DNA from 4 places in the Streptomyces sp. NBC_01241 genome. Region 2 is predicted to be linked to each of the others. Evidence: riboswitches for the same ligand, from Rfam matches in the RefSeq annotation. Region 2 holds a riboswitch; each other region holds the start of a gene.
The links. A riboswitch is a leader RNA that binds a small molecule or an ion and turns the genes downstream of it on or off. The one in region 2 is predicted to bind cobalamin.

Region 1: another riboswitch for cobalamin. It lies ahead of OG306_RS36875 (CbtB domain-containing protein); the one in region 2 lies ahead of OG306_RS02925 (ABC transporter substrate-binding protein).
Region 3: another riboswitch for cobalamin. It lies ahead of OG306_RS25805 (ribonucleoside-diphosphate reductase subunit alpha); the one in region 2 lies ahead of OG306_RS02925 (ABC transporter substrate-binding protein).
Region 4: another riboswitch for cobalamin. It lies ahead of OG306_RS08180 (cobalamin biosynthesis protein); the one in region 2 lies ahead of OG306_RS02925 (ABC transporter substrate-binding protein).

What each region holds. Positions count from the first base shown of each region.
Region 1 covers NZ_CP108494.1:8,119,603-8,122,803, forward strand. Annotated here, with positions in the region: gene OG306_RS36865 (dihydrolipoyl dehydrogenase family protein) at 1-116, shown strand, start outside; cobalamin riboswitch at 288-479, opposite strand; gene OG306_RS36870 (histidine phosphatase family protein) at 514-1,143, opposite strand; adenosylcobalamin (AdoCbl) riboswitch at 1,253-1,401, shown strand; gene OG306_RS36875 (CbtB domain-containing protein) at 1,405-1,620, shown strand; gene OG306_RS36880 (CbtA family protein) at 1,648-2,421, shown strand; gene OG306_RS36885 (GNAT family N-acetyltransferase) at 2,568-3,077, opposite strand.
Region 2 covers NZ_CP108494.1:776,595-779,795, reverse strand. Annotated here, with positions in the region: gene OG306_RS02930 (beta-ketoacyl-[acyl-carrier-protein] synthase family protein) at 1-881, shown strand, start outside; cobalamin riboswitch at 961-1,150, shown strand; gene OG306_RS02925 (ABC transporter substrate-binding protein) at 1,212-2,252, shown strand; gene OG306_RS02920 (FecCD family ABC transporter permease) at 2,333-3,201, shown strand, end outside.
Region 3 covers NZ_CP108494.1:5,727,460-5,730,660, reverse strand. Annotated here, with positions in the region: gene mctP (monocarboxylate uptake permease MctP) at 1-778, shown strand, start outside; cobalamin riboswitch at 903-1,061, shown strand; gene OG306_RS25805 (ribonucleoside-diphosphate reductase subunit alpha) at 1,201-3,201, shown strand, end outside.
Region 4 covers NZ_CP108494.1:1,893,358-1,896,558, reverse strand. Annotated here, with positions in the region: gene OG306_RS08185 (cobyric acid synthase) at 1-832, opposite strand, end outside; gene OG306_RS08180 (cobalamin biosynthesis protein) at 829-1,902, opposite strand; cobalamin riboswitch at 2,048-2,176, opposite strand; gene OG306_RS08175 (hypothetical protein) at 2,350-2,580, opposite strand; gene OG306_RS08170 (inorganic phosphate transporter) at 2,656-3,201, opposite strand, start outside.

The DNA.
Region 1 (3,201 bases), 7.3 Mb from region 2:
CGACGGTCGCGGTGGCGGGCGAGGTCCCCATCGGCCGGCTGTGGCACGCCGTCCCCGCCTACCCGACGATCAGCGAGATCTGGCTGCGCCTGCTGGAGGCATACCGCGACGCATAGGGTCGCCCCGTCCCGGGCGAACAGCGGTGAGGCGGCGGGGGCACGAGGGGCCGAGCCCGCGAAACAGAGGCCGACGGAGTGCCGTGACCCGGCGGTCGGTCCGCAGGGTGACGCGGAACCGGCGTGCAGGGCGGCCCGCCGGATGCCACCCTCCGGTGGATGCGGCCTGACCTCCTTGGGCGGCACCCGACAGGGCGCGACCCAGCCGGCTCCGTGCCGCAACCTCGCTTCCCGGAGCCCGTGTCGGATCCAGTGCTCGATGACGGCTGTCGTTCCCACTCACCGCTGTGGGGCAGTCCCGGATTCCCACCGGGTTCCCTCTTACGACGCGTCTGTCGGTGGACCGGGCGAACCAGCTGCACCACCGGACCAGGTGCTGACCGCGGTCCCTGGCCCCTCAGTTGGGCCACGGCATGGCGGCGGACCGAGAAGGCCCGGTACCCGGAGCCGGGGACAGCGGCTGACCGCAGCGCAGGTTCCACCGTCCGGACCGGCCGCTGAGACCGGTCAGCGTCAGCGGGGCGACATCCAGCCGCCAGAAGGCCTCCGCCGGCAGAGCGAGTGCCCGTACGATCACCGCCCGCACCACCGCGGGCTCGACGACCCCCAGCACTCGGCCGCCCCTGTTGCCGTCCCGGGACTCAAGGGAGTCCAGCAGGCGGCCGATCCTGGCGCAGAACTCCAGCAACGATTCGCCGCCGTGCGGAGCCGCCGAAGGATCGGTCATCCAGGCCGCCACCGCGTCGGGCTCACTCCCGCATACTGTTGCTAGCCGCTGTCCGCTCCACCGGCCCATGTCCCAGCCGCGCAGAGCGAGTTCGGGCTCGGCGCGCAACCCCAACGCGTCGGCCGTCCCGGCGCACCGCTCGGACGGCCCGCGCACGCACCGGTCGGCCTCGGGCACCGCAGCCGCCGCGGCCCGGGCCTGCAGGACCCCGGCCGCGTCGAGCGGAGCGTCGCCGTCGAAACGGGCCTCGCGCAGCGCGGCGTTGAACGCCGGTGAGATCAACATCACCTGTACCGTCATGAGCGGATCAACTCCTCGAACCATGGCCCCTCGTGTGCGCACACCATGGCATCCGGGCGTTCCGGCCCCGCCGACGGCGCCATGGCCGCGTCCGCTTCCAGGAGGTATCGTCCGACGAACACGACGAAGGTGTGACGGAAGTCCGGTGAGAATCCGGCACGGTCGCGCCACTGTGAACCCGTACCTGTACGGGAAGTCAGACCCAGCACCTTCGTCTCAGGCACCACGATCGGGACGCGTGTTCCCTCAGGAGGTTCTGCCATGGCACAGAGTGCTGCCCCCGCCACCGCCGTACCGGCGATCACCCCCATCTCCCTGAAGGCCATTGCCCCTTGGGCGGTCTTCTTCGGCATCATCATGCTCGTACTGCTCTACTTCGTCGGCGCCGAGCAGGGCGCCACCGCGGTCATCTCCGGCGAAGGTGTCCATGAGTGGGTCCACGACGGTCGCCACCTCCTCGGTTTTCCCTGCCACTGACGTACCGTCCGATCCAGGGGAATCCTCATGAACTCCATATCTGTCAGAGCCCTGCTCGTGCGCGGCATGCTGGCCGGCCTTGCCGCGGGCGCGCTCGCTCTGGTCGTCGCCTACTTCCTCGGCGAGTCCCGGGTGGACGCGGCCATCGCTCTCGAAGAGACGCACAGTCATGATCACGGCGGCGGCGGGGAACTCGTCAGCCGCACGATGCAGTCCACCGCCGGCCTTGCCACCGGTGTGCTCGTCTTCGGTGTGGCGATCGGCGGCGTCGCCGCCCTCGTCTTCTGTTTCGCTCTCGGCCGGATCGGCAGATTCGGCCCACGGGCCACGGCCGCCCTGATCGCGGGTGCGGCCCTGCTGACGGTGTACGTCGTGCCGTTCCTGAAGTACCCGGCCAACCCGCCGGCCGTCGGCAACCCCGACACCATCGGCCGACGCACCACCCTGTTCTTCCTGATGGTCGCCCTCAGCGTGCTGCTGGCCGTCGCCGCCGTCATCCTCGGCAGGCGGCTGGCTTCCCGCCTGGGCAACTGGAACGCGACGATCGCCGCGTCCGCCGCCTACGTCGTCGTGATCGGACTCGCCTACGCGTTCCTGCCCTCGTTCAATGAGGTCGGAAGGGACTTCCCGGCCGCCCTGCTGTGGGAGTTCCGCCTCGCCACCCTCGCCGTACAGGCCACCCTCTGGATCACCTTCGGTCTCGTCTTCGGCCACCTGACGGAACGGCTCCTCGTACCGAGGACCGACACCATCAGGACCGGCAACGGCACGGCGAACCGTGCGGCCACGGCAGCCGGTTGACCGACGCACCACGCACCACGCACCACGCAGCACGCTTCACGCACCACGCAGCACCAGAAGACATCGGAACCCGCCGGGAGCCTCCCCGGCGGGTTCCGCCGTCCTGCCCCGCGCAGCCGCGCCAGGAGGGACCGACGGGCACGGACTCACTGCTCCCCGGCCCGCTGTCCCCAGTCGATCCGGTAGTGCTTCAGCTGCGCGTCCTCCTTCACCAGGCGCATGCCGATGGCTGTCATGACGTGCTGGGACGCGAGGTTGTCCAGGTCGGTGTCACCGTGCACGCAGCTCACCCCTTGATCGCGGGCGAACAGCAGCAGCGCGCGCAGCGCCTCGGAGGCGTAACCCATTCCCTGCGCCGAGGGAACGAGGCCGTAGCCGATCGTGACGTGTCCGTTCTCGTCCGGGGCGCCATGGAACCCCAGCCCGCCGATCACCACTCCGTCCTCGCGCCGGCATATCTCGTACGAACCGAAGGGGCTGGGATCACCCGTCGTCGCGCAGGCGCCGAGGAAGCGCTCGGCCGCGGCCATCTCGCCGGGGGACGGGTATCCGGGCGCCCAGCGGGCACCGTCTCCGGGTTTGCCGGCCATCACGTGCAGGGCGTCGGAGGCACTCAGGAGGCGGAGCAGGAGGCGGGGAGTCTCAAGGTCGGTCATGACCGAGTGAAGTATCACGCGGGGCGGGCGGACGGCATTTGGATTGTTCAGAGGAGTGTCGGGTGCGCGGCGGGACGGGATCGGTTGCGGGGTTCCGGGGCCTTCCGGGCCTGGGGGAGCGCTG
Region 2 (3,201 bases):
AGCAGGCCGTCGTACTCGACCGGCACGGACCGGACGCCGTCTCGCCGTCGGGCATCCTGCTCACCATTCCGAACATGCCGGCGGCCGAGATCGCGATCCAGTTGCGGGCCACCGGTCCCAGCATGGCACCCTGCACCGCGTGTTCGTCCGGTGTCACCGCCCTGTCCGTCGCCCGCGATCTCCTGGTCACCGGGCAGTGCGACATCGCGATCGCCGGAGCCACCGAGTCGATCGTCTACCCGGCCGCCATGGCGGGGTTCGCCCGGTCCGGAGCCGCGGCCCGGGCGCACGGCGACCCGGCCAGGCGGTGCCGGCCCTTCTCGGCGGACCGTGCCGGGCTGGTCATGGGCGAGGGCGCCGCCGTCATGGTGCTGGAACGGGCGGCCGACGCCGCGGCCCGGGGCGCCGGAGCCCGGGCGCTGCTCGCGGGCACCGGCGCCACCACCGACGCCCACCACCCCACCAGCCCGCACCCGTCCGGCGCGGTCGCCCAGGCGGCGGTCGAGGCCGCGCTGCGCGACGCGGGCTGGGCGGCCGAGGACGTCGAGCACGTCAACGCGCACGGCACGGCGACGTCCATCAACGACGCCACTGAGGCCGCCCTCATCGGCCGGGTCTACCCGCACCGGCCGCCCGTCACCGCCCCGAAGGGCGTACTGGGGCACTGCATGGGGGCGGCCGGAGCGATCGAGGCCGGACTGACCGTCCTCACGCTCCAGCGCGGAGTCGTACCGCCGATCGCCAACCTGGACGCCCCGGCACCCGAGTTCGACATCAACTGCGTCACCGAAGAACCGCTGCGGCTGCCCGTCCGGCGCGCCGTCAGCCACTCCTTCGGCTTCGGCGGACACAACGCCGTGATCGCTCTACAGCGTCCGTAGGCATCAGGCAGGTGGTGCGACGGGCAGCACAGCCCGGCGTACCACCGGCCACACCGCCCATGAACTGCGCAGACGCGCGTGATAGCTTGCCTGGGCCAGTCGAACTCCACGTAGGAGTCAGGGAATCCGGTGAGAATCCGGAACTGACGCGCAGCGGTGAGGGGGACGGGCGGGGCCACGGCCACTGGGAACCACCCTCGGGTGTCCTGGGAAGGCGTCCCGTCCGACAGAACCCGAGTCCGAAGACCTGCTGGCGGCTGCGCCCGGTACCGGGCGCAGAACTCCGTACAACGGGCTCCGCGCATGGGCCCAGAGACGCAGAGGGACTCCGTGCCGTCCATATCCAGCCCCGTCCGCACCATCGCCCTGCTCACGACGGGACTCGTCCTGCTGACCGCCTGCGGCGGCGGAACGAGCGACTCCGCCGCGAAGTCCGGCTCCGCCGACGGATATCCCGTGACGCTGAAGAACTGCGGACGCACCGTCACCGTCGAATCCGCGCCGCGCCGCGCCGTCTCCGTCGACCAGGGGTCGACGGAGATCCTGCTGTCGCTCGGCCTCGCCGACCGGCTGGCCGCCACCGCGACCTGGACCGACCCGGTGATGAAGGGCCTGGAGAAGGCCAATGCCAAGGTCCCCAGGATCGCCGACAACCGGCCCTCGTCGGAGAAGGTCCTCGACCAGGAGCCCGACTTCATCAGCGCGTCGTTCGAGTCGACCCTCGCCAAGGGCGGCGTCGCCCCCCGCGAACAGTTCGAGGAACTCGGCGTCCCCACCTACGTCTCGCCCGCCGACTGCACCGGCAAGGACAACAGCGGCGGCGGCGACGGAGCCCGTACCGAGCCACTGACCATGGACAGCGTCTACGGCGAAGTGCGCGACCTGGCAAGGGTGTTCGGCGTGCAGGAGCGCGGCGACACGCTCGTGGCGCGGCTGCGGGCCCGGGTACAGAAGGCGACCGGGTCCATCGACGCCTCCGGTGCCACCCTCCTTTACTGGTTCTCCGACTCCAAGGCCCCGTACCTGGCCGGCTGTTGCGGAGCACCCGGGATCATCACCGGGGAACTCGGCGCGAAGAACGTCTTCGACGACACACACGAGGAATGGCCGCAGATCAGCTGGGAGACCGTTGCCGACCGCAACCCCGACGTCCTGGTCATCGGCGACCTGACCCGCAAGGCACAGACCGCCGAGAGCGCCACGAAGAAGATCGAATTCCTGGAGTCCAACCCCGTCACGAAGAACATGGACGCCGTCAGGCACAAGCGGTACATCCTGCTGAGCGGCCAGGCCATGAACCCGTCCATCCGGACGGTCGAGGGCGTGGAACGCGTCGCCGCCGGGCTGCGCACGTTCGGGCTCGCGGGGTGACGGACACCGGGCGGACCACGGCGGCGGACGCACGGCGCGCCTGCGAACCGACCGCGCGGGGCGGGGACGGTGTACGGAAGCTGCGTGGCGAGGACGGTGTATGGAAGCTGCGCGGCGGGATCCTGTGGGCCTGCGGCGTCGCGCTGCTCGTGCTGTCCGTCGCAGTCGCCGTCACCGTCGGCCCCGCCCGAATCTCCGTCGCCGACGTCTGGTCCACGGTGGCCGCCCACCTCGGCTGGGGCCGGACGCGGCTCACCCCGATCCGGGACGGCATCATCTGGAACCTGCGCATGCCGCGCACCCTGCTCGCGGCGGTGTGCGGCGCCGGGCTCGCGGTGTGCGGCACCGTCATGCAGTCCCTGCTCCGCAACCCGCTCGCCGACCCGTTCGTCCTCGGCGTCTCCTCCGGTGCGTCGACCGGCGCGGTCGTGGTCGTCGTCCTCGGGGTCGGTGGGGGAGCGGTGTCGCTCTCGGCCGGCGCGTTCATCGGCGCACTGTGCTCGTTCGCCCTCGTTCTGCTGCTGAGCCACACCCTGGGCGGCACGACCGACCGGGTCGTTCTCTCCGGTGTGGCCGCCATGCAGCTGTTCTCCGCGCTCACCTCCTTCGTGGTGATGACCTCCGCCGACGCCGAGCAGACCCGCGGGGTGCTGTTCTGGCTGCTCGGCTCGCTCAGCGGGGTCGGCTGGACCGATGTGTGGGTCTGCTCAGCCGTTCTCGTCCTGACGCTGCTGGTCTGCCTCGGACACGCCCGTACGCTCGACGCCTTCGCGTTCGGCGTGGACGCCGCCGCCGCGCTCGGCGTCCAGGTCGCCCGCACCCGGATCGTGCTGCTCTGCACGACCGCGCTGCTGACCGCCGCGCTCGTGAGCTCGGCGGGCGCCGTCGGCTTCGTCGGACTGGTACTGCCGCACGCCGCCCGGGCACTCGCCGGCTCCAAGCACCGGCG
Region 3 (3,201 bases), 5.0 Mb from region 2:
GATCCGGCGCAACACCACGATCCTGCCGCTGTACTCGCTGATGCTGGGCCTGCTGGCGCTGCTCGGCTTCATGGCGATCGCCGCCGGAATCAAGGTGGACAACGGCCAGCTGGCCATCCCGCAGTTGTTCGAGACCATGTTCCCGGACTGGTTCGCGGGTGTCGCGTTCGCCGCCATCGGCATCGGCGCGCTGGTGCCCGCCGCGATCATGTCGATCGCCGCGGCGAACCTCTTCACCCGCAACATCTACAAGGACTTCCTGAAGCCGGACGCGACCCCGGAGCAGGAGACCAAGGTCTCCAAGCTGGTGTCGCTACTGGTGAAGGTCGGCGCGCTCGCCTTCGTCCTCACCATGGACAAGACGGTCGCAATCAACTTCCAGCTGCTCGGCGGGATCTGGATCCTCCAGACAATGCCGGCCCTGGTCGGCGGCCTGTTCACCCGTTGGTTCCACCGCTGGGCGCTGCTCGCGGGCTGGGCGGTCGGCATGGTGTACGGGACGGTGGCCGCGTACGGCGTCGCCAGCCCGACCCAGGCGCACTTCGGCGGGTCGTCCAAGGAGATCCCGGGCATCGGCGAGATCGGCTACATCGGTCTCACGGCGTTCGTGCTGAACGTGGTGGTGACGGTGGTGCTCACCTTCGTCCTGAACGCCGTGAAGGCACCCGCCGGGGTCGACGAGACCTCGCCGGCCGACTACACGGCCGACGCGGGCGACAAGGGCGTCCAGGTGGAGCTCCCGCAGGCCACGGCAGGGGCGCCGGGCGGCGGCCACTGACGGCCGCTCCCACAGCCGTACGACGGCCCGTCAAGCCCCCTCCAGCGGGGCGCGGCGGGCCGTCCGTGCGCTCGGCGGCGGGCCGTACGCGCGTCCCGAGATATGTTGCGCGACACAACATGTGGGGGCTGCCTCATCGGACGGCCCCCACATGTATGCTCATGCTCGCTGTCGCCGCAGGGGAATCCGGTGCGAATCCGGAACTGTCCCGCAACGGTATGTTCGGTGCGCTTTTGCGCACCCCCGAGTAAGTCCGAGGACCTGCCGACAGTTCATCCGGCTCGACCGAACCGGATGCCAGACGTCCGGGCCTCGCGGTTGGGCCGGTGGACGCCGTGCGGAGTGCTGCCCCGACCCGGGCCCGCCTCTGTCCGGCTGCCCCGTTCCCCGCCGGCCCCGAGCCGAGCGAGGGAGAGCACCACGTGACCATCGCGCCAGCCGATCCGGCTTCAGTCGCCGTGTCCGAAGCGGCCGAGTCCGAGGCAACCGCACACGACGGACCGGGAACCGCGCTGCTGCGGACCCTGACCGGCCTCACCGTCGATCTGCCCGACACCGACCCCGGTCGCGTCGCCGCCGCCGCACTGCGCGGCCGCAGCGCCCGAGCGGACGAGGCCGAACTGCGCGCGCTGGCCACCGAGGCCGCCGCGGGGCTGATCTCCGAGGACCCCGCCTACTCCCGGCTCGCCGCCCGGCTCCTGATCCTCGCCATCGCCGACGAGGCGGCCGGTCAGGGCGCCGTCTCCTTCTCCGCCTCGATCGCCGTCGGACACCGCGAGGGCCTGATCGCGGACCGCACCGCCGAGTTCGTCGCGCTGCACGCGGCCGCCCTCGACGCGCTGGTGGAGCGTTCGCTGGCCGCCGGCGCCGACGACCGCTTCGGCTACTTCGGGCTGCGGACCCTGCACAGCCGCTATCTGCTGCGCCACCCGCACACCCGCCAGGTCATCGAGACGCCCCAGCACTTCATGCTGCGGGTCGCGTCCGGGCTCGCCGAGAACGCTGCACTCGGTTCAGAAGCGGGGCAGCGCGCCCTGGACGAAGTGGCGTCGCTGTACGGGCTGATGAGCCGGCTCGACTATCTGCCGTCCTCGCCGACCCTGTTCAACTCCGGCACCCGGCACCCGCAGATGTCCTCCTGCTACCTGCTGGACTCCCCGCTCGACGAGCTCGACTCGATCTACGACCGCTACCACCAGGTGGCGCGGCTCTCGAAGCACGCGGGCGGCATCGGTCTCTCGTACTCCCGCATCCGCGCCCGCGGTTCGCTGATCCGTGGCACCAACGGGCACTCCAACGGCATCGTGCCGTTCCTGAAGACGCTCGACGCGTCCGTCGCGGCCGTCAACCAGGGCGGCCGTCGCAAGGGCGCCGCCGCCGTCTACCTGGAGACCTGGCACGCGGACATCGAGGAGTTCCTGGAGCTGCGCGACAACACGGGCGAGGACCAGCGGCGTACGCACAACCTCAACCTGGCGCACTGGATCCCGGACGAGTTCATGCGCCGGGTCGACGCGGACGGCGACTGGTCGCTGTTCTCGCCCGCCGACGTCCCCGAGCTGGTCGACCTGTGGGGCGACGCGTTCGACGCCGCGTACCGGGCCGCCGAGGCCCAGGGGCTGGCCCGCAAGTCGATGCCGGCCCGCGAGCTGTACGGCCGGATGATGCGGACCCTGGCGCAGACGGGCCAGGGCTGGATGACGTTCAAGGACGCCTCCAACCGGACCGCGAACCAGACCGCCGAGCCGGGCCGCGTCGTCCACTCGTCGAATCTGTGCACCGAGATCCTCGAAGTCACCGATGACGGCGAGACCGCCGTCTGCAACCTGGGTTCGGTCAACCTCGGCGCGTTCGTCGCCGACGGTTCCATCGACTGGGAGCGGCTGGACGCCACCGTCCGTACCGCCGTGACCTTCCTTGACCGGGTCGTCGACATCAACTTCTACCCGACCGAGCAGGCCGGCCGCTCCAACGCGAAGTGGCGCCCGGTCGGTCTGGGTGCGATGGGTCTCCAGGACGTCTTCTTCCAGCTGCGGCTGCCGTTCGACTCCCCCGAGGCCCGTGCGCTCTCCACGAAGATCTCCGAGCGGATCATGCTCGCGGCGTACGAGGCGTCCTGCGATCTCGCCGAGCGTTCCGGCCCGCTGCCCGCCTGGTCCGAGACGCGGGCCGCGCGCGGGGTGCTGCACCCGGACCACTACGACACCGAGCTGAACTGGCCGGAGCGCTGGGAGGCGCTGCGCGCCCGGATCGCGAGGACCGGGATGCGCAACTCACTGCTGCTCGCCATCGCGCCGACGGCGACGATCGCCTCGATCGCGGGTGTGTACGAGTGCATCGAGCCGCAGGTCTCCAACCTCTTCAAGCGCGAGACGCTCAGCGGTGAGTTCCTCCAGGTCAACGCATATCTGGTGGAGGAGCTG
Region 4 (3,201 bases), 1.1 Mb from region 2:
CGACATCGGTGAAGTTCGACATCAGGGGTACGGCGCACACCGCGACGCGCAGTACGTCCTCGCCGTGCGGCGGCGCGACGGCCGACTCGCGCACGGCCCCGCGCAGTGAGGCTCGCAGCCCGTCCTCCTCGTCGATGCCGAGGCCATGGGCGAAGGGCAGCACCCCGTACGTCCGCCGCCCGGTGATGTCGCGCAGCATCTCCAGGCCCGGTTCCAGCAGCGAGACGTCGCCCCGGAACTTGTTGACGAGGTAGCCGGCGATCAGCGACTGGTCCTCGGCGTCGAGCAGCGCCGTCGTACCGAAGAACGAGGCGAAGACGCCGCCGCGGTCGATGTCGCCGACGACCACCACCGGGAAGCGCGCCGCCCGTGCGATGCCCATGTTCACGATGTCCGTGCGCCGCAGATTGATCTCGGCCGGACTGCCCGCGCCCTCGCAGATCACCGCGTCATACGTGCCCCGAAGCTGCTCCAGACAGTCCACGACCGTGGAGAGAAGCGCTTCCTGCCGGCCCCCGTGGTAGCCGCGCGCACTCATCTCGCCCACGGCTCTGCCCATCAGGACGACCTGGCTGGAGCGGTCGCCGCCGGGCTTGAGCAGGACCGGGTTCATCAGCGCGGTCGGCTCGACCCGGGCGGCCTGGGCCTGCATGGCCTGGGCGCGGCCGATCTCGGCGCCCTCGCGGGTGACGAACGAGTTCAGCGACATGTTCTGCGCCTTGAAGGGCGCCACCTTCACGCCCCGGCGTACGAGCCAGCGGCAGATGCCCGCGGTGACGACGCTCTTGCCCGCGTCCGAGGTGGTTCCGGCGACCAGCAGTCCGCCGCTCATGTCCGTCTCCGTCCTGCGATCGAACGTGCTGCCATTGAAATTCCAGCGATCGAGGTCACAGCGATCGACGTCACTGCGACCGGAGTCCCCGCGGCCGAGCGTTCTGTCATCGGGCGTTCCGCGATCCGCCGTGCGGCGAGGGCCACGCCCAACCGGCCCGTCACGCACACGCCGAGGGCCAGCGCGCTCACCCGGCGCGACAGCCGTACCGCGCGTTCGATGTCCTGGGTCTCCACCGCCCGGCCCGTCTCCCCGTTGAGGACGGGGCGGTGCTCGACGCGGCCGCCATACGCGAGCGTCCCGCCGAGCCGCACGCCGAGCGCACCCGCGAACGAGGCTTCCACCGGGCCCGCGTTGGGGCTCGGGTGCTTGGCCGCGTCGGCCCGCCACGCCCGTACCGCTCCACGTGGCCGCCGCCCGGAGGCCACGGCGAGCAGGGCGGTGAGCCGGGCGCCGGGCCAGCCCGCGAGGTCGTCGAGGCGCGCCGAGGCCCAGCCGTAGCGCCGGTGGCGGGGCGACTTGTGGCCGACCATGGCGTCGAGCGTGTTCGCGGCCCGGAAGCCGACGAGCCCGGGGACACCGGCCAGCGCACCCCACACCAGGGCGCCGACCACGGCGTCCGAGGTGTTCTCGGCCACGGACTCCACCACGGCGCGGGCGATCTGCGGCCCGTCGAGGGAGTGCGGATCGCGCCCGCACAGATGCGGCAGCCGCTCGCGGGCGCGGTCGAGGTCACCGGCGGCCAGGGCGTCACCGATGGTCAGGGCCTCACGCCCCAGGGAGGTACCGCCGACGACGGACCAGGTGGCGGCCGCGGTCAACGCGACGGAGGCGGCGGGGTGGTCGCGTACAGCACGGGCGAGCAGCGCGGCACCACCCGCGGCGCCTCCGGCGCAGACGAGGGTGTGCAGCGCGCCCCACCCGCGGTGGTCGCGCCACAGCCGGCGCTCGACGCCCGCCGCGGCCCGCCCGAAGGCGGCGACCGGATGCCCCCTGCGGGGGTCACCGAGCAGCAGATCGCCGATCAGGCCGGCTGTGGCGCCGTACGCGAAGACGCGGTCGGCACGCACGGCTCAGCCGGCCGTTACGCCTCGAAGGAGCTTCGTACAGGCGGCTCTCGGTGAGAGCGCCACAGCAACGGACGCACGGCAGCCAGGCATGGCGATATGTCCTCACTCAGGGTCCGCGCCCTGGTTCGACGTGACCGGCGACGAGAGTCTCCTGGCTCCCGGATCCGCAGTTCCCCCGGCCTTCCAGCCCGCTCGCGCGTGCCGTGACTTCCGGTGTGGGGGACTGCTCCCCGGTGACAGTGGCGGGACCGCGCCGGATTCGCACCGGCTTCCTCTGCTGTCGCCGTAATTGGCTCCGGCAGTCCACCACGCTCCGCGAACGCCCGTCAACTTGCCGTTGACCTGCGACGGCGCAGTGTGCTGAGGCCCACACCGGGCCGGGCGCAGCACTTCGGGCCGGACACACGAGGTGTGTCCGGCCCGAAGAGGGAGTGCGCGGGGCGGGGCTCAGGCGACGATCAGATAGATCCCGTACGCGACCGCCGCCGCGCACAGCGCGAAGCAGACGTACGCGCCGGCGCGGGCCAGCAGCAGTGAGCCGCCGGAGCCGCCCTGCGTGGCCGGTTCGGGCTGCTTGGAGAGGCCGACGATGCCCAGGGTGAAGAGGCCGACCAGTGCGACGGTGGCGACGAGGGAGACGCCGAAGACGGTGCCGAGGGCTGCCCAGTCGATTTTCATGCGGAATCCTTTGGACGGCGGGCCTGGACGCGGGCCCGGACGGCGGGCCCGGACGGACCGGCCTGGAAGGTCGGCCTAGACGGTGGCGGGTCGCGCCGGGTCCGGGGTGGTTCCGGCCGGGGCCGGAATGGTGGTCTTGAGGTCCTGTGCCGCTGCCTGGGCCGCGGTGAGCGGCGGGCTGACGGCGGCGATGGCCGTGGTGACGACGCCCGCGGGCTCGGCGACGCCGTCCGCCGGTGCGACATCGCCGTGGCCGACCGGCTTGCGGCGCGACAGCATCCAGATCGCCCCGGAGCCCGCGACCAGCAGCGCCGCGACGACCACGACACCCCAGGTGCCCTGCTTGGTGAGGAATTCCGCGCCCGCGCCGACCAGGCCCGCGGCCGGCAGGGTCAGACCCCAGGCGACGAACATCCGGGTGGCGGTGGACCAGCGGACCACGCCGCCCTGGCGGCCGAGGCCCGCGCCCATCACGGCGCCGGAGCAGGACTGGGTGGTGGAGAGGGAGAAGCCGAGGTGGGAGGAGGCCAGGATGACCGTGGCCGCACTGGTCTGGGCGGCGAAGCCCTGCGGCGGCTTGAGGTCGGTGAGGCCACTGCCCATGGTGCGGATGATGCGCCA